DNA from 4 places in the Gordonia sp. McavH-238-E genome. Region 1 is predicted to be linked to each of the others. Evidence: riboswitches for the same ligand, from Rfam matches in the RefSeq annotation. Region 1 holds a riboswitch; each other region holds the start of a gene.
The links. Region 1 has a riboswitch for cobalamin ahead of MHN80_RS14330 (iron ABC transporter permease). Riboswitches for the same ligand answer to the same signal wherever they lie in the genome.
Positions count from the first base shown of each region.

Region 2: it holds a riboswitch for cobalamin, as region 1 does, so the genes downstream of both, MHN80_RS04775 (FecCD family ABC transporter permease) here and MHN80_RS14330 (iron ABC transporter permease) in region 1, are expected to answer to the same signal.
Region 3: it holds a riboswitch for cobalamin, as region 1 does, so the genes downstream of both, MHN80_RS06670 (CbtB-domain containing protein) here and MHN80_RS14330 (iron ABC transporter permease) in region 1, are expected to answer to the same signal.
Region 4: it holds a riboswitch for cobalamin, as region 1 does, so the genes downstream of both, metE (5-methyltetrahydropteroyltriglutamate--homocysteine S-methyltransferase) here and MHN80_RS14330 (iron ABC transporter permease) in region 1, are expected to answer to the same signal.

Region 1 covers NZ_JAKRFE010000008.1:221,610-226,759, reverse strand. The annotation lists gene MHN80_RS14335 (YdeI family protein) at 31-603, shown strand; cobalamin riboswitch at 751-901, shown strand; gene MHN80_RS14330 (iron ABC transporter permease) at 925-2,010, shown strand; gene MHN80_RS14325 (ABC transporter ATP-binding protein) at 2,007-2,858, shown strand; gene MHN80_RS14320 (ABC transporter substrate-binding protein) at 2,855-3,925, shown strand; gene MHN80_RS14315 ((2Fe-2S) ferredoxin domain-containing protein) at 3,922-4,614, shown strand; gene MHN80_RS14310 (ABC transporter ATP-binding protein) at 4,768-5,150, opposite strand, start outside.
Region 2 covers NZ_JAKRFE010000003.1:97,543-102,692, forward strand. The annotation lists gene MHN80_RS04765 (alpha/beta hydrolase) at 6-890, shown strand; gene MHN80_RS04770 (L-lactate dehydrogenase) at 897-1,850, opposite strand; cobalamin riboswitch at 1,967-2,149, shown strand; partial or broken gene MHN80_RS04775 (FecCD family ABC transporter permease) at 2,226-3,274, shown strand; gene MHN80_RS04780 (ABC transporter ATP-binding protein) at 3,271-4,098, shown strand; gene MHN80_RS04785 (ABC transporter substrate-binding protein) at 4,110-5,150, shown strand, end outside.
Region 3 covers NZ_JAKRFE010000004.1:67,860-73,009, reverse strand. The annotation lists gene MHN80_RS06675 (ATP-dependent helicase) at 1-3,606, opposite strand, end outside; cobalamin riboswitch at 3,668-3,804, shown strand; gene MHN80_RS06670 (CbtB-domain containing protein) at 3,880-4,116, shown strand; gene MHN80_RS06665 (CbtA family protein) at 4,158-4,988, shown strand; gene MHN80_RS06660 (histidine phosphatase family protein) at 5,008-5,150, shown strand, end outside.
Region 4 covers NZ_JAKRFE010000002.1:57,145-62,294, reverse strand. The annotation lists gene MHN80_RS02690 (pyruvate carboxylase) at 1-562, shown strand, start outside; gene metE (5-methyltetrahydropteroyltriglutamate--homocysteine S-methyltransferase) at 679-2,973, opposite strand; cobalamin riboswitch at 3,119-3,344, opposite strand; gene MHN80_RS02680 (iron chaperone) at 3,433-3,777, opposite strand; gene infA (translation initiation factor IF-1) at 4,027-4,248, shown strand; gene rpmJ (50S ribosomal protein L36) at 4,367-4,480, shown strand; gene rpsM (30S ribosomal protein S13) at 4,691-5,059, shown strand; gene rpsK (30S ribosomal protein S11) at 5,059-5,150, shown strand, end outside.

The sequences.
Region 1 (5,150 bases):
AGACGAGGCCCGGCTGATTAGGGTGAACGCATGGCCGACCCCGATGCGCCGAAGCTCGCCGTGGACACGATCGAGGCATGGCGAGAGTGGTTGCGGGACAACCACGACTCATCCGGCGGCGTGTGGCTGGTGTTCTGGCGCAAGGGATCGGGCCGGGAACCGATCGACTACGACGAGTGCGTTCGCGAGGCGCTGTGCTGGGGCTGGATCGACGGCCACACCCGCGTCATCGACGACCGCCGCCGCGGCATGTGGTTCACCCGGCGCGGACGCAACAGCGGATGGTCGGCGTCGAACAAGGCGCGTGTCGCCGACCTCGCGGCCGCCGGTCGGATTCAGCCCGCCGGCCAGGCCGTGATCGACGACGCCCAGGCCCGCGGCCTCTGGACCATGTTCGACGACGCCGAGGCGCTGATCGAGTCCCCCGAACTCGCCGCCGCGCTCGACGCCGACCCCGTCGCGCGCGCCAACTGGGATACGTTCCCGCCGAGCGCCCGCAAATTCGGGTTGTCGCAGCTGGCCATGGCGAAGCGACCGGAGACCAAGACGAAACGCATCGCCGGCCTCGTCGAGCGGGCGGCGCGCAACGAGCGGCCGGCCTGACCCTTCGTGACACGCCCTCCGCAGGCTCCGGGCGCTCCTCCGACGCAGGGAGCGGTGGGTGTGTGGTTCTTTCGGATCAGGCAGCGGAGGTGACGCGTCCTCCGCAGGCTCCGGGCGTTGTCGCCAGCGTCGTCGGGGCGCGGTGTCGGAGACTGTCGGGTATGTCGTACTCTCGTCGCATCGAGATCCCTGGGAAGCCGGTTCGACTCCGGCGCGGTCCCGCCACTGTGAACTCGGCGCGTCGATGACCTCGACGCACTGACTCAGCCAGATACCAGCCTCGATGCTGCTTGTCACGCCACGAGGATGGACCGACGACACATGACGATCGATGGTGCCCGCAGGGCGCCGGTACTGCCGCGCACGCACAGACGCACGAGACGACGCCGTCCCGTGGTCGTGGTTCTCGTCGTGCTCGGGTTGGCCCTGGCCGCTGGGTTTCTCGCCCTGTGTTCGGGCGCCGAAGTGTTGCCCGTGTCCACGGTCGTCGACGTGATCGCCTCACGGTTCGGTGGGCCTGCCGTCACGCGCACCCAGCTTGCGATCGTCTGGGACATCCGGATGCCGCGAATTCTGCTCGGTCTGGTGGTCGGCGCGGGCCTCGCCGTCGCGGGGGTGCTGGTCCAGACGCTGGTCCGCAATGCGCTGGCCGACCCGCACCTTCTCGGCGTCTCGTCTGGTGCGGCAGTCGGGGCGACATCGGTGATCACCACCGGGTTCCTCGCCGGCTTCGGGTTGTGGTCGCTGAGTCTCGGAGCGATGGCAGGCGCATTGGGAGCCGCGCTGCTCGTCTTCGCGATCACCATGAGCCAGGGTGGTATCACTCCGCTCCGGTTGGTGCTGACCGGAACCGTTGCCGCATCAGCGCTGTCCGCCATCGCCAGCTTCCTCGTGCTGCGCACCAACGATTCGCAGGCGGCTCAATCGGTCCTGTTCTGGTTGCTCGGCAGCCTCGCCGGCGCATCATGGAGCAAGCTGCTGCTGCCGGTTTCGGTCGTCCTGATCTGTACCGCCGTCGCTTTCGCACTCCACGGGTGGCTCGACGCCCTGTCCGCCGGGCCCGATGTCGCCGTGGCGGTCGGGGTGAGGGTCCCGCTGCTGCGAAACCTGCTGTTCGGCCTGCTCGCGGTGATGGTCGGCACGATGGTCGCGGTGTCCGGGGCCATCGCCTTCGTGGGCCTGGTGATCCCGCACATCGCACGCATCCTCGTCGGTTCCCGACACCGCTGGGTCCTGCCCACCGCCGCCCTGATCGGCGCGGTCTTTCTGGTTCTCGTGGATGTGATCGCGCGAATCGCATTGCGGCCAGTCGAGATCCCGCTCAGCGTGGTCACCGGGGTCATAGGTGCGCCGCTGTTCCTGTTCATCCTCGGGCGGCGCCGCTACCAGTTCGGTTCCTCAGCATGAGCCGCCCACCGGTCGGGATCGTCGTATCCGGGATCGAGGTGTGGATCGACGGTCATGCTGTGCTGCAGGACATCTCGCTCGATGCGCCGGCCGGTGGCATCGTCGGTCTCGTCGGACCGAACGGCTCCGGCAAGTCGACCCTGCTCAGGTCGGTCGTCGGCTTGCTCCGACCCCGGCGAGGGACGATCACCGTCGACGGCCGGGCGACAGAGTCGATGAGCGTCCGCGAGCGAGCGAGGCAGATCGCGTTCGTGCCCCAAGAAGTCGACCTACCCGCCGACATGCTCGTACACGAATACGTCGCGTTGGGGCGGCTTCCCTATTCGTCGCCGTGGAGCATGGGCCGCTCCGGTGACCGGGCCGCGGTGGGACGCGCACTGCGATCGGTCGGCATGGCGGACCACGCGTATTCCGCTGTCGACCACCTCTCCGGTGGTGAACGACGCCGCGTCGCCCTCGCACGAGGACTCGCCCAGGACTGCGGCGTTCTGGTTCTCGACGAACCGACCAATCACCTCGACATCCGGCACCAGCTGGACCTTCTGGCGCTCGTGCGAACGTTGGGAACCACGGTCCTCGTGTCGCTTCACGACCTCGATCTGGCTGCTCGCCACTGTGATTCGGTGTACGTGCTCGAGGACGGACGAATACGGGCGCATGGCGACGCCGCCGCCGCGCTCGATCCCGCAATCGTCGCCGAGGTCTTCGGCGTCGCCGCCCACCGGATTCTCAACAGCGCGACCGGCCGAACACATCTGGTGTTCGAACCGACGCCGGGCTCGCCGCTGGAACCGGTCCACACCGACCATTCACCAACCGATTCGACACCGAAGATGGAGACACGATGACGAGCACCACCACCTGGCGATCCCGTGTGCCGTTCGCGACAGCCACGCTCGCCACGGCCCTCGTGCTGGCCGCTTGCAACGCCACGCCGCCGACCGACGAAGCGGCAGAACGAGAGTCGGAGACGCTGATCAACTGTGGCGCCGAGGTGGCCTACGAGGTGCCGGTCGAGCGCGTGGTCGCAACGAGCAACGGGGCCAACGTCGGAACGATTCTCAAGGTCGGGGGACTCGACAAGCTGGCCGCGGTGTCCCTGAACAAGAACAATGATGCGGTGATGGAGTCGATGTTCGGCCCGGGGATCGCCGGCGTTCCCCACCTCGAGGGCAGCACCATCACCATGGAGACGGTACTCGGCGCGGACGCCGATCTGGTGGTCGGTTCCTACAGCGGACTGTTCAAGGGCGCATCTGGTGTGACCCCCGAGTCGTTGCAGGCCAACGGCATTGCGTCGTACGTCATCTCCGACAGCTGCCGTCAGGGCGGTGACGCCCCGGACAAGCTCGGCACCATGGATCCTTGGGATGCGTTACGCGCCGATGTGAAGAACTACGGAATTCTCTTCGGGACCGAGGAGACAGCCACCGCTGCCGGGACAGAACTGGACGACCGGCTACGCCGGTTGCAGAGCGCGCCGCGACCGGCGGCAGCCCCGCGGGTCCTGATCTATGACAGCGGTGAGGAGGACCTGTACACCAGCGGTGGCAACGGAGCGCCGAACGGGATCATCGATGTCGCGGGCGGGGCGAATGTCTTCGCCGACGTCGACAACACCTGGTTCCGGGCGAGTTGGGAAACCGTTGCCTCGGCAGACCCGGATGTCATCGTGATCATGGACTACAAGAAGAGTCCGGACGAAGTCCAGGGCAAGATCAACGCCATCAAGGCCCGGGCAGGACTCCGTGACACCGCGGCTGTCCGGGACAACCGGTTCGTGGTCCTGCCGCTGGCGATGTTCACCTCCGGCTACCCGAACATCTATGGCGCCGAAGAGCTGCGGAAGTCCCTCGAGGAGTACGGATTGGTCCCCGGCAGCGGGATCGACTTCGCGGAGACGCTCGGCGGATGACCACCTCGACGGACTGCCGGATCGTCGTCGTGCTCCGCCCGACGGTGAGCGGACTGGACGAGGCGTCGGCGGTGGCGATGGTCGACCGACTGCGGGCGCGCAGTGCCCGTGATGTCGGGCTCGCCTACCTGGACATCTCGACACCCACCGTCCATGACGAGCTCGACCGCGCGGCCGGTGACGGGCTTTCGGCCGTCAACCTCGTCCCGGTGGCGATCCCGCGCGACAAGTACCTGGTGACCTGGACCAAGCGGGCGGTGGCGAACTGGCGGGAGAGTCGGTCCGGTGTCGGTCTCGACATCTCGATCATCGAACCGGACATCGCCGGAGCGGTGGTCGCCGACCTCGCCGACGCCATCGAGCGGGTTCCTGCCGAGGACATCCGAGTATCACCGGCGTCCTATCACAGTCCGGCCTGGTCGGTGATCGAGGATCACGACCGACACGTGCTCGTCTGTAAAGGCCCGCGCTGCATGGCCTATGGTGCCGGACCACTTCACCGCCAACTCACCGCGACCTCCAAGGGGACCCCGACCAAGGTCACCGGCACAGGCTGCCTGAGTCCCTGCAACCTGGGCCCGCTCGCGATCGTCAACCCGGCCGGGGAGTGGTACGGCCGTCTCGAACCTGCCCACGCCGTGGACCTGGTCGCCGGGGCCGGGCCGAATGCGAACCGACTGCCACGCTGAGTGGGTCGCCAGACCCTTCGTGACGCGCCCTCCGCAAGCTCCGGGCGCTCCTCAGGGAGCGGGGGTGGGCCGCCTTTACTGCTCCCTGAGGTGCGAGCTTGCGAGCGCGTCATCCTGCTCCCTGAGGAGCGAGCTTGCGAGCGTCACGAAGGGTCAGCTCGCCTCGATCGCGCCGGTGAACTGGCTCTCGTAGAGCCGGCAGTACGCGCCGCGGGCGGCGAGCAGTTCGTCGTGGCTGCCCTGCTCGACGATGTGCCCGTCCTCCATGACGACGATGACGTCGGCGTCGCGCACCGTCGACAACCGGTGGGCGATGACGAAACTCGTGCGGTCCGACCGCAGGTTCGCCATCGCCTTCTGGATGAGCAGTTCGGTGCGGGTGTCCACCGAGCTCGTCGCCTCGTCGAGGATCAGGATCGTGGGGCGGGCGAGGAACGCCCGTGCGATCGTGATGAGCTGCCGCTCACCGGCGCTCACCCCGCCGCCCTCGTCGTCGAGAACCGTGTCGTAACCATCGGGAAGGGTCCGCACGAAGT
Region 2 (5,150 bases), on a different contig from region 1:
GAACGATGATCAGGAACGACGTCGAGTTCGATTCGGACGGCACGACGTGCCGAGCATGGTGGTACCGGCCCGAGGGAGCCACACCGGCCCCGGTCATCGTGATGGCACACGGCCTCGGCGGGGTCCGGCAGATGCGGCTCGATGCCTTCGCCGAACGGTTCACCGAAGCCGGATACTCCTGTCTGGTCTTCGATTACCGCCACTTCGGGGACAGCGACGGCGAACCGCGCCAGCTCCTGTCCATTCGCCGTCAGCTCGACGACTGGGCCGCGGCGATCGCCTTCGCACGAACTCTCGCCGGCGTCGACACCTCACGAATAGTGCTGTGGGGCACCTCCTTCGGCGGCGGACACGTGCTCGTCGCCGGCAAACGCGACGGCCGGGTGGCAGCGGTGATCTCCCAGTGCCCATTCACCAGCGGACCTGCGTCGACCGCAGCCCTTGGCGTGGTGTCCGGGGCGAAGGTGACCGTTCGGGCACTCGCGGATCTGGCCGGATCCGCACTGCGCAGGCCGCCGGTCATGGTCGGCCTGGCCGGCGAACCGGGATCAGCGGCGCTGATGACCGCACCGGACGCGGTGTCGGGATACCTGCCACTGATTCCCGACGGTCTCGAACTGCCCAACGAGGTGGCCGCGCGGGTCGGACTGACCATTCCGTTGCATTCACCCGGCCGGGCATTGAAAGATCTCGACTGCCCGACCCTGCTGTGCGTGTGCGACGGGGACACGGTGGCACCGGCACGCTCGACGATCGCCTACGCGCGGCGCGCACCCGGAGCCCGGGTCATCCGATACCCGGTCGGGCACTTCGACATCTACATCGGCGAGGACTTCGAGAAGGTCGTCGCCGACCAGCTGCAGTTCCTGCGCACCACCGTGCCGACCTGACCCCGACTACAGCCCGAACCGGGCCTGCATCCCCCGCAGCGTCTCCGCCGACGCGAGCAGACCGGCTCGCTCCGCATCCGAGAGCGGGACGTCGAGCCGGGTCTGGGCGCCGCCGCGGTCGACGACGGTCGGCAGCGAGAGACACACTCCGTCGAGCCCTTCGATCCCGTCGGTCCGCGTCGACACCGGCAGCACCCGGTGCTCGTTGTTCAGGATCGCCTCGACGATGCGCGTCGACGCCAAACCGATCGCATAGTTCGTGGCCCCCTTGCCCTCGATGATGGTGTAGGCGGCATGCACGACCTCGTGGTGGATGCGTTCGCGTGCAACCACATCCAGCGCCGGACGACCGGGCAGCGGGGTCCACGACGTCAGCGGCACCCCACCGATCGTCGCCGAGCTCCACAGCGGGATCTCGGTGTCGCCGTGCTCGCCGGCGATGTAGGAGTGCACGCTCTGCACCGCGACACCGCAATGCTGCGCGATGAGGAAACGCAGCCGGGACGAGTCGAGCACGGTGCCCGAGCCGAAGATCCGGCTGGGCGACAATCCGCTGATCTGCTGGGCGGCGTAGGTGACGACGTCGACCGGATTGGTGACCATCACGTAGATCGCATTCGGGGCCACCTCGAGCACCCCCGGGAGGATGGCGCGCGTCAGACCGATTGTGGCCTCGGCCAATTCGAGACGGGACTGACCCGGCTTCTGCTTCGCACCGGCGGTGAAGACGACGACGTCGGCGTCCGCGCACACCGACACGTCGTCGGAGCCGATGATGTCGGCACGAGGGACGAACTCGAGGCCGTGGGACATGTCGAGCACCTCGGCGGTCACCTTCGCGGCGTTGATGTCGAGGAGCGCGATGGTCCGTGCAACACCCCGGATGAGCGAGGAGTAGGCGATCGCGGTGCCCACCGCACCCGCCCCGATGATGGCCAGCTTCGTGTCTCGTACGTCCATCGGTTCACCGTTTCCGCGTCGGGTTCATCGATCGTCGGCATCCAGCGTAGGTCCTCGCACGGCCGCTGTCCGGGGACGCACGCCGACCGCCCACCGATCCGCTGGACGGTGTTGATAGCGTGAGCGGCGAGAACGGTCACACCCGCACACGTGGGTGTCAGGGAACCCGGTGCGAATCCGGGACTGGCGCGCAGCGGTATGGGGGACGGAACCGGCACACAGCCACTGGGGCGACCCGGGAAGGCGCCGGCTCCGGACGAACCCGAGTCCGAATACCGGCCGCTCTCGCTCGAGTCCACCGTGTATCTCGCGCACAGATACCCAGACCGTAAGGCAGTACAGTCCGTGTCCCGTCGTATCGACGGCACGACCGAGATCGCCACCGCCCCGCCGGTACGGCGACTCCCGTCGACGCCGCTAGCCGCAGTTCTGCTCGTCCTCACGCTCCTCAGCATCGCCCTGGCCACCGCGTTCGGCGCCGAGACCATCCCCGTCGGCGACGTCTGGCACACCGTCGCCGGACGCCTGACCGGCGCCGAGACCGATTCCGCGCACGCGGTGATCATCTGGGATCTCCGGCTGCCGCGGTCCGTCCTGGCCGCGCTCGTCGGCGCCGGGCTCGCACTGCCGGCGCTCTCATGCAGGCCCTGGTCCGCAACCCCCTCGCCGAGCCGTACCTGCTCGGCGTGTCCGCCGGCGCGGCGGTCGGGGCCACCGCCGTCATGACCCTCGGCGTGCTGGCCGGCCTCGGGGTGTGGGCACTCTCCGGCGGCGCGCTCCTCGGCGCGCTCGCGGCGACCGTCACGGTGTACCTCGTCGCCCGCGCCCAGGGCGGGTTGACCGCGCTGCGACTCATCCTGTCCGGCGTCGTGTTGTCCTCGGCGTTCATGGCGTTGTCGTCGCTGCTCGTGTTCACCGCCGCGGATCCCCACGCCGCCGACAACGTGATGTTCTGGATGCTCGGCAGCGTCGCCGGCGCCACCTGGGCGAAGGTGCAGATCGCCGGGGTGGTCGTGCTGGTCACCATCGTGGCGATGCTCGCGATCCACTCCTGGCTCGACGCCTACGCTGCCGGCACCGACACCGCGACGTCGCTGGGTGTACCGGTACGCGCGATGCGCAACGCGCTCTTCGGGATCCAGGGCGTCCTGGTGGGCGTGCTCGTCGCGGTGGCGGGTGGGATCGGCTTCGTCGGTCTGATCGTCCCGCACGCCGCCCGGCTGCTCGTCGGCGCCACCCACCGCGCGATGCTGCCGGTGGCGGTATGCGGCGGCGCACTGTTCCTGGTGTGGGTCGACGTCATCTCGCGGGTCGCGGCCGCGCCTCGGGAGATGCCTCTGGGCATCGTCACCGGGTTGATCGGCGCGCCGATCTTCCTGTTCCTCATGGGTCGACACCAGTATGTGTTCGGCGGCGGCTCATGACCAATCCACCACCGATCCGCTCGATGGCGTTGCGCGCGAACGCACTCGCGTGTCGACGGGGCGGCCGCGTCGTCCTGCGCGATGTCGATCTCGACGTCCCGGCGGGCACCCGACTGGCCATCGTCGGCCCCAACGGTTCCGGCAAGACCACCCTGTTGCGCACGCTGTGTGGGCTCGAACGTCCCGTCGCCGGCACCATCGACGTGGGTGGCGAGGACCTGCATCGACTCCCGTCGCGGCAGCGGGCCCGCTCGATAGCGGTGGTGGGCCAGGAGGAACAGCCCTCGGCCGAACTGACCGTCGCCGAGGCGGTCGGCCTTGGCCGGACCCCCTACCGCTCGGCCTGGTCGGCCGGGAGCCCCGACGACTCGACGGTGGTCGGCGCGGTGCTCGCGCAGGTCGGCCTCGACGGCTGGGGCGCCCGTTCGTGCACCCACCTGTCCGGTGGCGAGCGGCATCGCGTCGTCCTCGCCCGTGCACTCGCACAGCAGACGCCGGTCCTGGTGCTCGACGAACCCACCAATCATCTGGACGCGGCCTGGCGCCTGCGGCTGATGGAGATCCTCGACGAACTCGACGCCACCGTGCTGGCAGCGATGCACGACCTCGACCTCGTCCTGCGGCACTTCGATTGTGTCGCAGTGGTGTCCGACGGCGGCGTGGTCGCCCAGGGCCGACCCGTCGACGTGCTGACACCGGATCTGCTGGCGGCCGTCTTCGAGGTGTCCGGGACCGTTGTCACCCACCCGGTGACGGGCCTGCCACACCTCCTGCTCAACTCCCCCACTTCTGCTCCCCGAGCGCTGACGACAGACACCCTGTGAGAGGACATCCCTTGAGTACCCGCACCTCCCGAGTCCACCCGACCGCCGCCGTCCTGGTCGCCGCACTGATCCTGGGCGCGGTTGCCGCATGCTCGACCGACAGCACCGCGGCCACCGAAGACACTGTGACGGTGGCCAATTGTGGAGCCGACGTCGATTTCCCCCAGCCGCTCGACCGGCTGTTCGTCAACGACGGTGGCATGATCGCGATCGCCCTGGCGGCGGGCGCCCGCGACAACATGGTGGCGGTCAGTGCGCTCGCCCGCGACAAAGATGTTCTCCGGCTCGAGTACGGACCTCAGGTGGACACCCTGAACGAGGTCGCGGCCGAGCGTCCCACGCTCGAGAACATCGTCGCCGCGAAGCCCCAGGTGCTCTATGCCGGATACAACTACGGCATGAGCGAGTCCCGCGGGATCACGCCGGAGATCCTCGCGTCCCACGGCATCGACGTCTATCAGCTGTCCGAGGCGTGCCGGCAGGTCGAGGGTGAGGCGCAGCGCGGCACCATGGACCCGTGGGTCGCGCTCGACACCGACCTGCGCAACATCGGCACCATCACCGGCAACCCGGACCAGGGCGCCGCCGCGGCCGACGAGGTCGCCGACCGCCTCGAGAAGCTCCGCGCCGCACCGCAACCCGCCGACAAGCCCACGGTCTTCGTCTTCGACAGCGTCTCCGACACCATCTTCTCCTCCGGGTCCTACGGCGGCCCGCAGGGCATCATCGACGCCGCGGGCGCCCGCAACGCAACCGAGGACATCGAGGACACCTGGACCGCCGTCAGCTGGGAACGGCTCACCACCGCGGACCCCGACGTCATCGTGTTCGTGGACTACCCCGGTCAGACGGTCGAGGAGAAGATCGCCGCGCTGCGGTCCAACCCGGCCAGCCGCAATCTCAAGGCGGTACGCGAGAACCGATTCGTGAACCTGCCGTACGCGATGTGGGTGTCGAGCCCGCTGAACATCGACGCCGCCGAGATCATGCGCAATGCCCTCGAGAACCACGGCCTCGCACCGGAATCCGGAATCACCCCGAGCCTCGACGTC
Region 3 (5,150 bases), on a different contig from region 1:
CTCGTTGGCGTCGGGCAGCGTGAGGACGGCGACGTCGGCCGGATGCAGCGCGACCCACCCGTCGGAGTTGCCGATCCGGCCGTGCCCCGACCAGATCACCTCGCCGGCGCTGAGCAGTTCGTCGAGCATCGGCGGCGCGTAGTCGGAGACCCGCGCGGGCAGGACCAGTGACTCCCATGCCGACGCCGGGAGCGGGAATCCGGCGAGCTGGTCGATGACGGTCGCGACCCCGTCCACGCCGCGCAATCTGGTCCCGGGCGAGGCGTGCTGCCAGTCGAGGAGGAAACGGGTGAGGACGTCGGTGCCGACCGGAGCGACCTCGGCGCGGCTCGCCGCGAGGGAACCGCGTCGGATCTGCCCCAGCACGTCGGTGTGGCACCACTGGCCCTCCCGCGGAGTGGTGTCGCCACCCTCCGGCAGGAAATCGCCCTCGACGACGCGTCGTTCCGAGGCCAGGCGGTTCAGGGTGTCGCGCACGACCCCGGTCGCGATGCCCAGCGCCGCGGAGGCCTCGGGCACGGTGAACGGCCCGTGGGTACGGGCATACCGGCCGATCAGGTCCCCGACCGGATCGGGGACCGGTTCGAGAAAGGCCGCCGGGATACCCAGCGGTGCAGGGACTCCCAGCGCATCCCGCAACCGCGCGGTGTCGTCGATTGCGGCCCACAGCGCGCGCGAGTTGTGGTTCACCGAGATGATCTGGCCGCTGCGGTGCAACTCGGCGAGGACATCGGTCGCCGGCTCGTCGCCGCGGTACCGGGCCTCGACCTCCTCGGTGGTGAGGGGTCCCAGCCACCGCAGCAGGTCGACGACATCCTCGGCGTCGCGGGCCTGGCGTTCGGGAGACAGGCGTTGGAGACGGGCGATCACGTCGGCGATGACGGCCGGATCGAGGAGTTCGCGGAGGTCGACGCGACCGAGGAGTTGTGCCAGCAGGCTGGTGTCGAGAGAGAGCGCGGCCGCCCGGCGCTCGGCGAGCGGGGCGTCGTCGGCGTACATGAACGCCCCGACGTAGCCGAACAACAACGATGCGGCGAACGGTGACGGGCTCTGTGTCTCGGTCTCCACGACCCGGATGCGGCGTGTGCGGATGCGGGTCAGCAGATCGAGGAGGGCGGGGAGGTCGTAGACGTCCTGCAGGCACTCTCGGACGGCCTCGAGCACGATCGGGAAGTCGGGGAACTTGGAGGCGACGGACAGCAGTTGGGCGCTGCGCTGGCGCTGCTGCCACAGCGGGGCACGCCGTCCGGGGTCGCGTCGCGGCAACAACAGTGCGCGAGCGGCGCATTCGCGGAACCGGGAGGCGAACATCGACGAGTCCGCGAGACCGTCGGTCACGAGCTGCTCGACCTCGTCCGGGTCGAGGAGGAACACGTCGGCACCGGGCGGGGCGTCGTCGGTGTCGGGCATGCGCAGGATGATCCCGTCGTCGGAGGCCGTGGTGGCACCCTCGATGCCCAGGGTCTCCAGCAGGCGCTGCGAGATCGCGCTCGCCCAGGGTGCGTGGACACGTAAACCGTAGGGGGAGTGCAGGATCACCCGCCAGTCGCCGAGCTCGTCACGGAACCGCTCGACCACCAGGGTGCGGTCGGTGGGGAGGTGTCCGGTCGACTCCCGCTGCTCGGCGATGAGGGTCTCGAGGTTGGTGCGGGCGTTGTCGGTGAGGCCGAGGCGTTCGGCATGGTCGTCGAGCTTGCCGGGGTCGGCGATCGCACCGGTGAACGCACCGATCGCAGCGCCGAGTTCGGCGGGGCGTCCGATCGCGTCGCCGATCCAGAACGGCAACCGGCCCGGCTGACCGAACGCGGGGGAGACCAGGACGCGGTCGTGGGTGATGTCCTCGATCCGCCAGCTGGTCGCGCCGAGTGCGAAGACGTCGCCGACACGCGACTCGTAGACCATCTCCTCGTCGAGTTCGCCGACGCGCGTTGCCTTCTCGCCGACCATGAACACACCGAAGAGGCCGCGGTCGGGGATGGAACCGCCCGAGGTGACCGCGAGCCGCTGCGCTCCGCGCCGGCCGGTGATCACCCCGGCGTCGCGGTCCCAGTTCACCCGCGGGCGCAGTTCGGCGAACTCGTCCGACGGAAAACGACCCGCGATCAGGTCGAGGGTCGCGTCGAAGACGCCCCGGCCCAGTTCGCGATAGGGCGCCGCGCGGCGAATCACCTCGTACCAGTGGTCGACCTCGAGGTCGTCGACCGCGGCGGCCGCGATGGTCTGCTGGGCGAGGATGTCGAGGGGATTCTGCGGGACCTTGATCTCCTCGATCGCCCCGTCGAGCATGCGGCTCACCGTCACGGTGCAGTGCAGGAGATCGGTGCGGTGCTTCGGGTACAGGATGCCCTGGCTGATCTCGCCGACCTGGTGGCCGGCGCGGCCGATGCGCTGCAGCCCGCTGGCCACCGACGGCGGGGACTCCACCTGGATCACGAGGTCGACCGCGCCCATGTCGATGCCGAGTTCGAGGGAGCTGGTCGCGACGACGCAGGACAGGCGCCCGGCCTTCAGGTCGTCCTCGATCTGGGCGCGCTGCTCCTTGCTGACCGAGCCGTGATGCGCGCGGGCCAGGACGGGTTCGGCGCCCGAGCTCGCGCCGCTGCCCATGACGAACGCGGGGGCGCCGCCGGCGACCGACGGATTGCCGGTCGGTTCGGCCGGCTGCCCGTGGCGTTCGGCGTGGATCTCGTTGAGCCGGGCGGTGAGTTTCTCGGCGAGGCGCCGGGAGTTGGCGAACACGATCGTCGCCCGGTTGGCCTCGATCTGGTCGACGATCGAGGCCTCGACGTACGGCCACAGCGACCCGGCGGTCGGGGAGAACGCGTCGTCGAGTGCGGCGGGGTCGGCATCGGACACCGGGGGTGGGATGTTGGCCATGTCCTCGACCGGAACATCGACGCGGAGGTCGAACGTCTTGTCGGCCTTGGGCTTGACCACCTGACACGGCGCGGCGCCGGACAGGAACCCCGCCACCACCTCCGGCGGCCGGACGGTCGCCGACAACCCGATCCGCTGCGCGGGCTTCTCGAGCAGCTCGTCGAGTCGTTCGAGGGTCAGCGCGAGGTGCGTACCGCGCTTGGTGGCGGCGACCGCGTGCACCTCGTCGACGATGACGGCCTGGACGCCGGTGAGGCTCTCTCGCGCGGCCGACGTGAGCATCAGATACAGCGACTCCGGCGTCGTGATCAGGATGTCGGGCGGTGTCTTGACCAGTGCGCGGCGGTCCGCGGCGGAGGTGTCACCGGACCGGACGCCGACGGTGATGTTCGGTTCGGGCAGGTTGAGCTCCTGAGCCGCCCGCGTGATGCCGGTCAGCGGGGCCCGCAGGTTGCGTTCGACGTCGACGGCCAATGCCTTGAGCGGCGAGATGTAGAGGACCTTGGTGCCGGCGGGCCGCGAGTCCGGGTCGGCGGCGAGGCGGTCGAGGGCCCACAGGAACGCGGCGAGGGTCTTGCCCGATCCGGTGGGGGCGATGACCAAGGTGTGCGAGCCGTCGGCGATCGACGTCCACGCACCCTTCTGCGCGGCGGTGGGAGCGGTGAAGGCGCCGGAGAACCACCGTCGGGTGGGGGCGGTGAAGCGGTCGAGCACCGAAGCGCGGGGCATCTCTCCACTATGTCTCACGCGTACGACAGAGCGCGGTATAGAGTCATCCCACGCCTGTGCGGGGAATCCGGTGAGAGTCCGGAACGGTCGCGCCACTGTGAACGCTGCCCATATCGACACCGTAGATATGTCGACGCGGTCGACGTGTCGACATATCGACGCGGTCGATGGTGACGGGGTGACGTGAGTCAGGATGCCGTGCCGGCGCGTAGCAGTCCTCCGGACTGCTACACCACGACATCTCCGACGCGAGATCGGCGAAAGGACCCCACCATGACAGCTCCCCGCACTGTTGCAGCCGTACAGGCCGCCCCGGCCCGTGCCCTGCCCGTACCGAACCTGTCGGTCGCGAGTGCAGCCCTCTGGCTCAGCCTGACCGTGCTCCTGGCGGGTCTCGCCTACTACTTCCTCGGGTACGACCAGGGCGTCGTGTCCGTCTTCGGCTCCGACACCCACGTCCACGAGTTCGTGCACGACGCACGCCACTTCCTCGGCTTCCCCTGCCACTGAGCCGGCCTGACCGGCCGTATCCCACAGGAAGCCAAGTACATATGGAGAAGAAATTCATCGGCGCCGGCCTGCTCGCAGGTCTGATCGCCGGAATCGTCTCGTTCGTGTTCGCCCGGTTCTACCTCGAACCGGTCGTCGCCAAGGCCATCGACTACGAAGGCGCCCGTTCGGAGGCCGAGGAGGCACTGGCCCACGCCGCCGAACCGGGTGGCCACACGCACGGTGAGGGCGGCGAGCTGTTCACGCGGGCCATGCAGGAGAACCTCGGCGCCGGTGTCGGCAACGTCGTGTTCGCGGTGTGCATGGGTGCGTTCTTCGCGGTGGCGTTCACGGTGCTCTGGAGTCATCTCGGCAGTCGCCATCCGGCGACCGACCCGCGCGCGGTCGCGGGTGTGCTCGGCGCGATCGGTTTCGTCGCCGTGTTCGCCGTTCCGTTCTTCGCCTACCCGGCGAATCCGCCCGCCGTCGGCGACGACGACACCATCGGCGAGAGGACCGGAGCCTTCCTCACCATCAGTGTGGCGTCGGTGATCCTGGCCATCGCGGCCGTGGTCCTGGCGTTGTGGCTGCGTCCGCGGATCGGCGGATTCGTCTCGGCCGTCGCCGCTGTCGCGGCCTACCTGGCCGGCATCGCGATCGTGCTCGCGTTCCTGCCGTCCTTCAGCGAGGTCCCCGAGCCGGTTCGCAACGACGCGGGTCAGATCGTGTTCCCGGGCTTCCCCGGTGACGTGATCGGGGACTTCCGGGTCTACGCCATCGCCAACCAGGTGATCCTGTGGACGGTTCTCACCGTGGTGTTCGCCCTGCTGCTGGGGGCGATGGCGCGCTCGCGTACCGCCGACCGCGCCCCGGCGGTCGCCGCCCAGCACTGAGGCGGCGATCGTTTCGCGCATGCAGATCATCACCGCCGGTCGCACCGGCCCCAATCGGTCGGTGCGATTCGGCGGTGATCCGGTTCTGGACGAGCGGGGCCGCCGGGACGTGCTCCGCCTGGCCGCGACTTCCGCGCGCACGATCGACAGTTGCGGTCCGGA
Region 4 (5,150 bases), on a different contig from region 1:
CGAGGACTCGACTGCGCTCGACACCCCGGGACCGAAGCGGCAGCACACGCTCAACCGGTTGCTGTTCCCCGGCCCCACCAGGGAGTTCGACGACCACCAGGAACTCTACGGCGACACCTCTCGGTTGTCGGCCAACCAGTTCTTCTACGGCCTGCGCTACGGCGAGGAGCATCGCGTCGAACTCGAACCAGGCGTCGAACTGCTCATCGGGCTCGAGGCGATCAGCGAACCCGACGAGAAGGGTATGCGCACCGTCATGTGCATCCTCAACGGGCAGCTGCGGCCGGTGCAGGTGCGTGACCGATCGGTCGACGCCGAAGTCGCCGCCGCGGAGAAGGCCGATCGGTCCAACCCCCGCCACGTCGGAGCGCCCTTCGCCGGTGTGGTGTCGCTGAGTGTCGGTGTCGGCGACGAGGTCGCAGCCGGAGCTGCGATCGGCACCATCGAGGCGATGAAGATGGAGGCGACCATCACCGCGCCGGTCGGCGGAAAGGTCACTCGGCTGGCGATCGACTCGGTCACTCAGGTCGCCCCCGGCGACCTGCTCCTCGAAATTGGTTGACGCACAACGGACCTGGGCTGGGTGTTCATCACGCAACGCTCCTACCACGACAACGGCCGTCGCACTCATGGGCGAGTGCGACGGCCGTTGTCGTATCGGGTGTCGTATTGGATGCCTCAGACAAGCGTTTCGCGGAGACGCGTGGCCGCGGCCACCATGTTGGTGAGCGAATCGACGACCTCAGGGGTGGCGCGGGTCTTCAGACCGCAGTCCGGGTTGACCCACAGGCGCCTGGCGCCGACGCTCGACAATGCCGAGGACAGGGCAGTGAAGATCTCGTCCTGCTCCGGCACACGCGGTGAGTGGATGTCGTAGACACCCGGGCCGACCGCGTTGCGGAAGCCGGCCTCGTCGAGGTCGTCGAGCACCTCCATGTGCGACCGCGCCGCCTCGATCGAGGTGACGTCGGCGTCGAGGTCGGCGATCGCTCCGATGACCTCGCCGAATTCCGAATAGCAGAGGTGCGTGTGGATCTGCGTATCGTCGCGGACCCCGGAGGTCGCGATGCGGAACGCCCGAACGGCCCACTCCAGGTACGCGGGCTTGTCCGCGTCGCGCAGCGGCAGCAACTCGCGCAGAGCGGGTTCGTCGACCTGGATGATGCCGACCCCGGCCTCCTCCAGGTCGACGGTCTCGTCGCGAATGGCGAGCGCGATCTGATCGGCAGACGTCGACAGCGGCTGGTCGTTGCGGACGAACGACCAGGCGAGGATGGTGACCGGACCGGTCAGCATGCCTTTGACGGGCTTGCTGGTCAGCGTCTGGGCGTATGTGATCCAGTCGACGGTCATCGGCCCGGTACGAGAGACATCGCCGTACAGGATCGGCGGACGCACGCAACGCGAACCGTAGGACTGCACCCAGCCGTTGGCCGTGGCGAAGTATCCCTCGAACTGCTCGGCGAAATACTGCACCATGTCGTTGCGCTCGGGTTCCCCGTGCACGAGGACGTCGAGGCCGATGGATTCCTGCAACGCGACGACGTCGGCGATCTCCGCCTTCATCCGGTTCTCGTACTCGGCGCGATCGATCTCCCCCGACCGGAGCGCGGCCCGCGCCAGGCGGATGGCGGAGGTCTGCGGGTAGGAGCCGATCGTGGTGGTCGGCAACGGAGGCAACCCCAAGCGATTCAGTTGAGCGGTGAGTCGTTGCTCGGCGGGGCCCCGCTGGGCATCGGCATCGGTGATCGCATCCAGTCGTGCACGGACCTCGGCGTTGTGCAGGCGGGGATCGGTGGCCCGGGTGGCCAACGCCATCGTGCTCTCCGAGAACGCAGCGGCCTGGGCGGCGCGTCCCTCACGCAACGCCGATGACAGCACCGCGACCTCGCGGAACTTTTCGGCGGCGAACGCGAGCCAACCCCGAAGGTTGGTGTCGAGTTCGTCCTCCGCCTCCACTGTGTAGGGCACGTGCAGCGTGGAGCACGACGTCGACACGGCGACCGAGCGGGCGGACCCGAGCACGGTGGCCAGAGTCGCCGCGGCCTGGTCCAGGTCGGTGCGCCACACGTTGCGACCGTCCACGACGCCGGCGATCAGCAGCTTGTCCGCCATGCCCGGGGTGCCGGCCACGGTCTCCACCGAGCCCTCGACGAGGTCGACGGCGATGGCCTCGATCGGGGTCCGGGCCAGATACGCCAGGCGGTCGCCGGCATCGCCGAAGTAGGTTGCCACCGCGATGGCGGGACGCTGCTCGACCGAACCCAGGGCGTTGTACACGGCTTCGGCGCGGGGACCCAGGTCGGTGTCTGCATCGGTGACCAGGACGGGCTCGTCGAACTGAACCCACTCGACGCCGGCCTCGGCCAGTTGCGTCAGCAGATCGCGGTACAGCGGGACCAGCTCACCCAGGCGATCGAGTGGCGCACCCGCTCCGTCGATCGCCTTGGACAGGGCCAGGAAGGTGACCGGCCCGACGACGACCGGACGGGCCGGTATCCCGAGTTCCCTGGCCTCGGTGACCTCGGCCAGGACCTTCTCGGGCTTGAGCGCGAACGTGGTGCTCGGCCCGATCTCGGGGACCAGGTAGTGGTAATTGGTGTCGAACCATTTGGTCATCTCGAGTGGGGTCACCTCGGCGGTTCCGCGGGCCGCCGCGAAGTAGCGATCGAGCGGATCGTCGATCTCGGCGAACCTCGGCGGCAGTGCGTCGACGAGGACCGTGGTGTCGAGCACCTGGTCGTAGTACGAGAACGTGTTGACCGGGACGGAGTCGTGGCCGGCCTCGGTGAGCTCGGCCCACTGCTCGCTGCGTAGGCGCTGCGCGACGGTGGCGAGCTCGGTCCGGTCGATGCGGCCGGACCAATAGCTTTCGACGGCCCTCTTCAGTTCGCGCCGGGGGCCGATGCGTGCGGTGCCGAGGACGGTGGTGGTGAACGGTGCCGCGGAGCTGCGGCGGACGGTGTCGGACATGGACGTCGACTTCTCCTACTGACGGTGGATGGTTCACCGCCCAGCAGGGGAGATCGATCGGACCCACGTCACGCCCGGCAGAGGGCGCGCGACGATCGCCGGTTCGACCTGCGCCCAATCCTCGAGGCGGCGAGCCACCGGACGCGGCGCGTCCGGTACACCTGGCAGGTCTTCGGGCTCACCGTCGCTCTCGATCGAGATCCCTCTGATCGAAGTTCCTACTGACCGTCGCTTCCCAAGCCGGAGCTCAGTGCTGATGACGGTGGTCGTTACGGCATACCGCTGCGGGGACAGCTCCGGATTCGAACCGGATTCCCTCTCGTCCGCCGGCGGGATGCCGGCGACTCGACGCCGCGGACGGAGAGCTGACACGACCTCCGACGCGGCGAACCACATGCGTCATCGACCCTAGCCCAGCAAAGTCGACCCGCTGAACACTGGTAGTTCGACGTCGGGCGGTCAGCCGTCGATCTGATCGCGCCGAAACGACATCATCGCGCGGATCGCATCGTCGGAAGGAGGAGTCCCCGGCTGGAACCGAACGGTGCCCTTCTCCACGTCGAAACCGTCGAGGAACGGCCGCCCGGCGTCGACCGCCTCCGGGCTGAACGGGTACAGACCGATGTGCTTCTTGGTCCGCATCACCGAGAGGAGCGGGCTCCCGCGATATGTCAGGGCCGGCATGCCGTAGCCCTTGCCTTGAGCGGTGTCGGGGACCGCGGTGCGGGCGACGTCATAGATGCGTCCGACCACCTCGCGGTCGGCGGGGTCGAGTCCGTCGAGATAGTCGTCGACAGTGCCCATCCGGTGCGGCCTCTCTCCGTGGCGCTGAGCACGCATTTGGCCTGGCCTGCTCGTTCGCGTAACATTGATCGTCGGTGCGCATCGCGTGCCGGGCATCAGCGTGTCAGCACGTGGGCCCGGTCGGCGCACACCGGGTGCAGGTCCTCGCGGACCGGTGCCCACACCCTAACGGACAAACACTGATTCAACCCGGCCGATGCGCCGCGGCATCACCCGGATGTCGTGGTCACGGCCAGGATCGCGGAGGACATGGCGAAGAAAGACGGGGCCATCGAGGTCGAGGGTCGAGTGATCGAACCCCTGCCCAATGCGATGTTTCGTATTGAGCTGGAGAACGGACACAAGGTTCTCGCCCACATCAGCGGCAAGATGCGGCAGCACTACATCCGCATCCTGCCCGAGGATCGGGTCGTCGTGGAACTCTCGCCCTACGACCTGGCTCGTGGGCGAATCGTGTACCGCTACAAGTGAGACTTTCCCGGCGATGCCGGGGACAGACTTCCCGGACATCCGTTCGGGAGGAGACCGACACCCACGTGCACGGCCGCTTTCGGCGTGCGCGCGGGCGAGCCGAGCAGGAGAGATTGACGTGAAGGTTCAGCCGAGCGTCAAGCCGATCTGCGAGAAGTGCAAGGTGATCCGCCGCAACGGTCGGGTCATGGTGATCTGCGAGAACCTGCGTCACAAGCAGCGTCAGGGCTGATCACGCGCACCCTCCGGGTCGCTTGAGTCAGAACAACTGAAGACCGACAACTGAACACACAAGGACCTCCCAACACCAGCGGCGACAGACGCGTCACCGCCTACCTCCGGATCAGAGGCCGGAGCCCACGAGGCCGGACACACGGTTCGGCACCAGCTCGCGGGACGGACTGGGAGCAGACCTCTGAGAATCGAAAAGGAAATCCGCCACATGGCACGTGTTGCTGGTGTGGATCTCCCCCGCGAGAAGCGGCTGGAGATCGCACTGACCTACATCTATGGAGTTGGGCGTACCACCTCCAAGGAGATCCTCGAGGGAACGGGCCTGAGCCCCGACCTGCGAGCCAAGGATCTCACCGACGCAGACGTCTCGAAGCTGCGTGAGTACATCGAAGCCTCGGTGAAGGTCGAGGGTGACCTGCGTCGCGAGGTGCAGGCCGACATCCGTCGCAAGATCGAGATCGGCTGCTACCAGGGTCTGCGCCACCGTCGTGGCCTGCCTGTGCGCGGACAGCGCACCAAGACCAATGCCCGCACTCGCAAGGGCCCGAAGAAGACCATCGCCGGGAAGAAGAAGTAATGCCTCCGAAGTCACGTAGCGCAGGCCCCAAGAAGGGCACCCGCCGTCGCGATAAGAAGAACGTCCCGCACGGCCACGCGCACATCAAGTC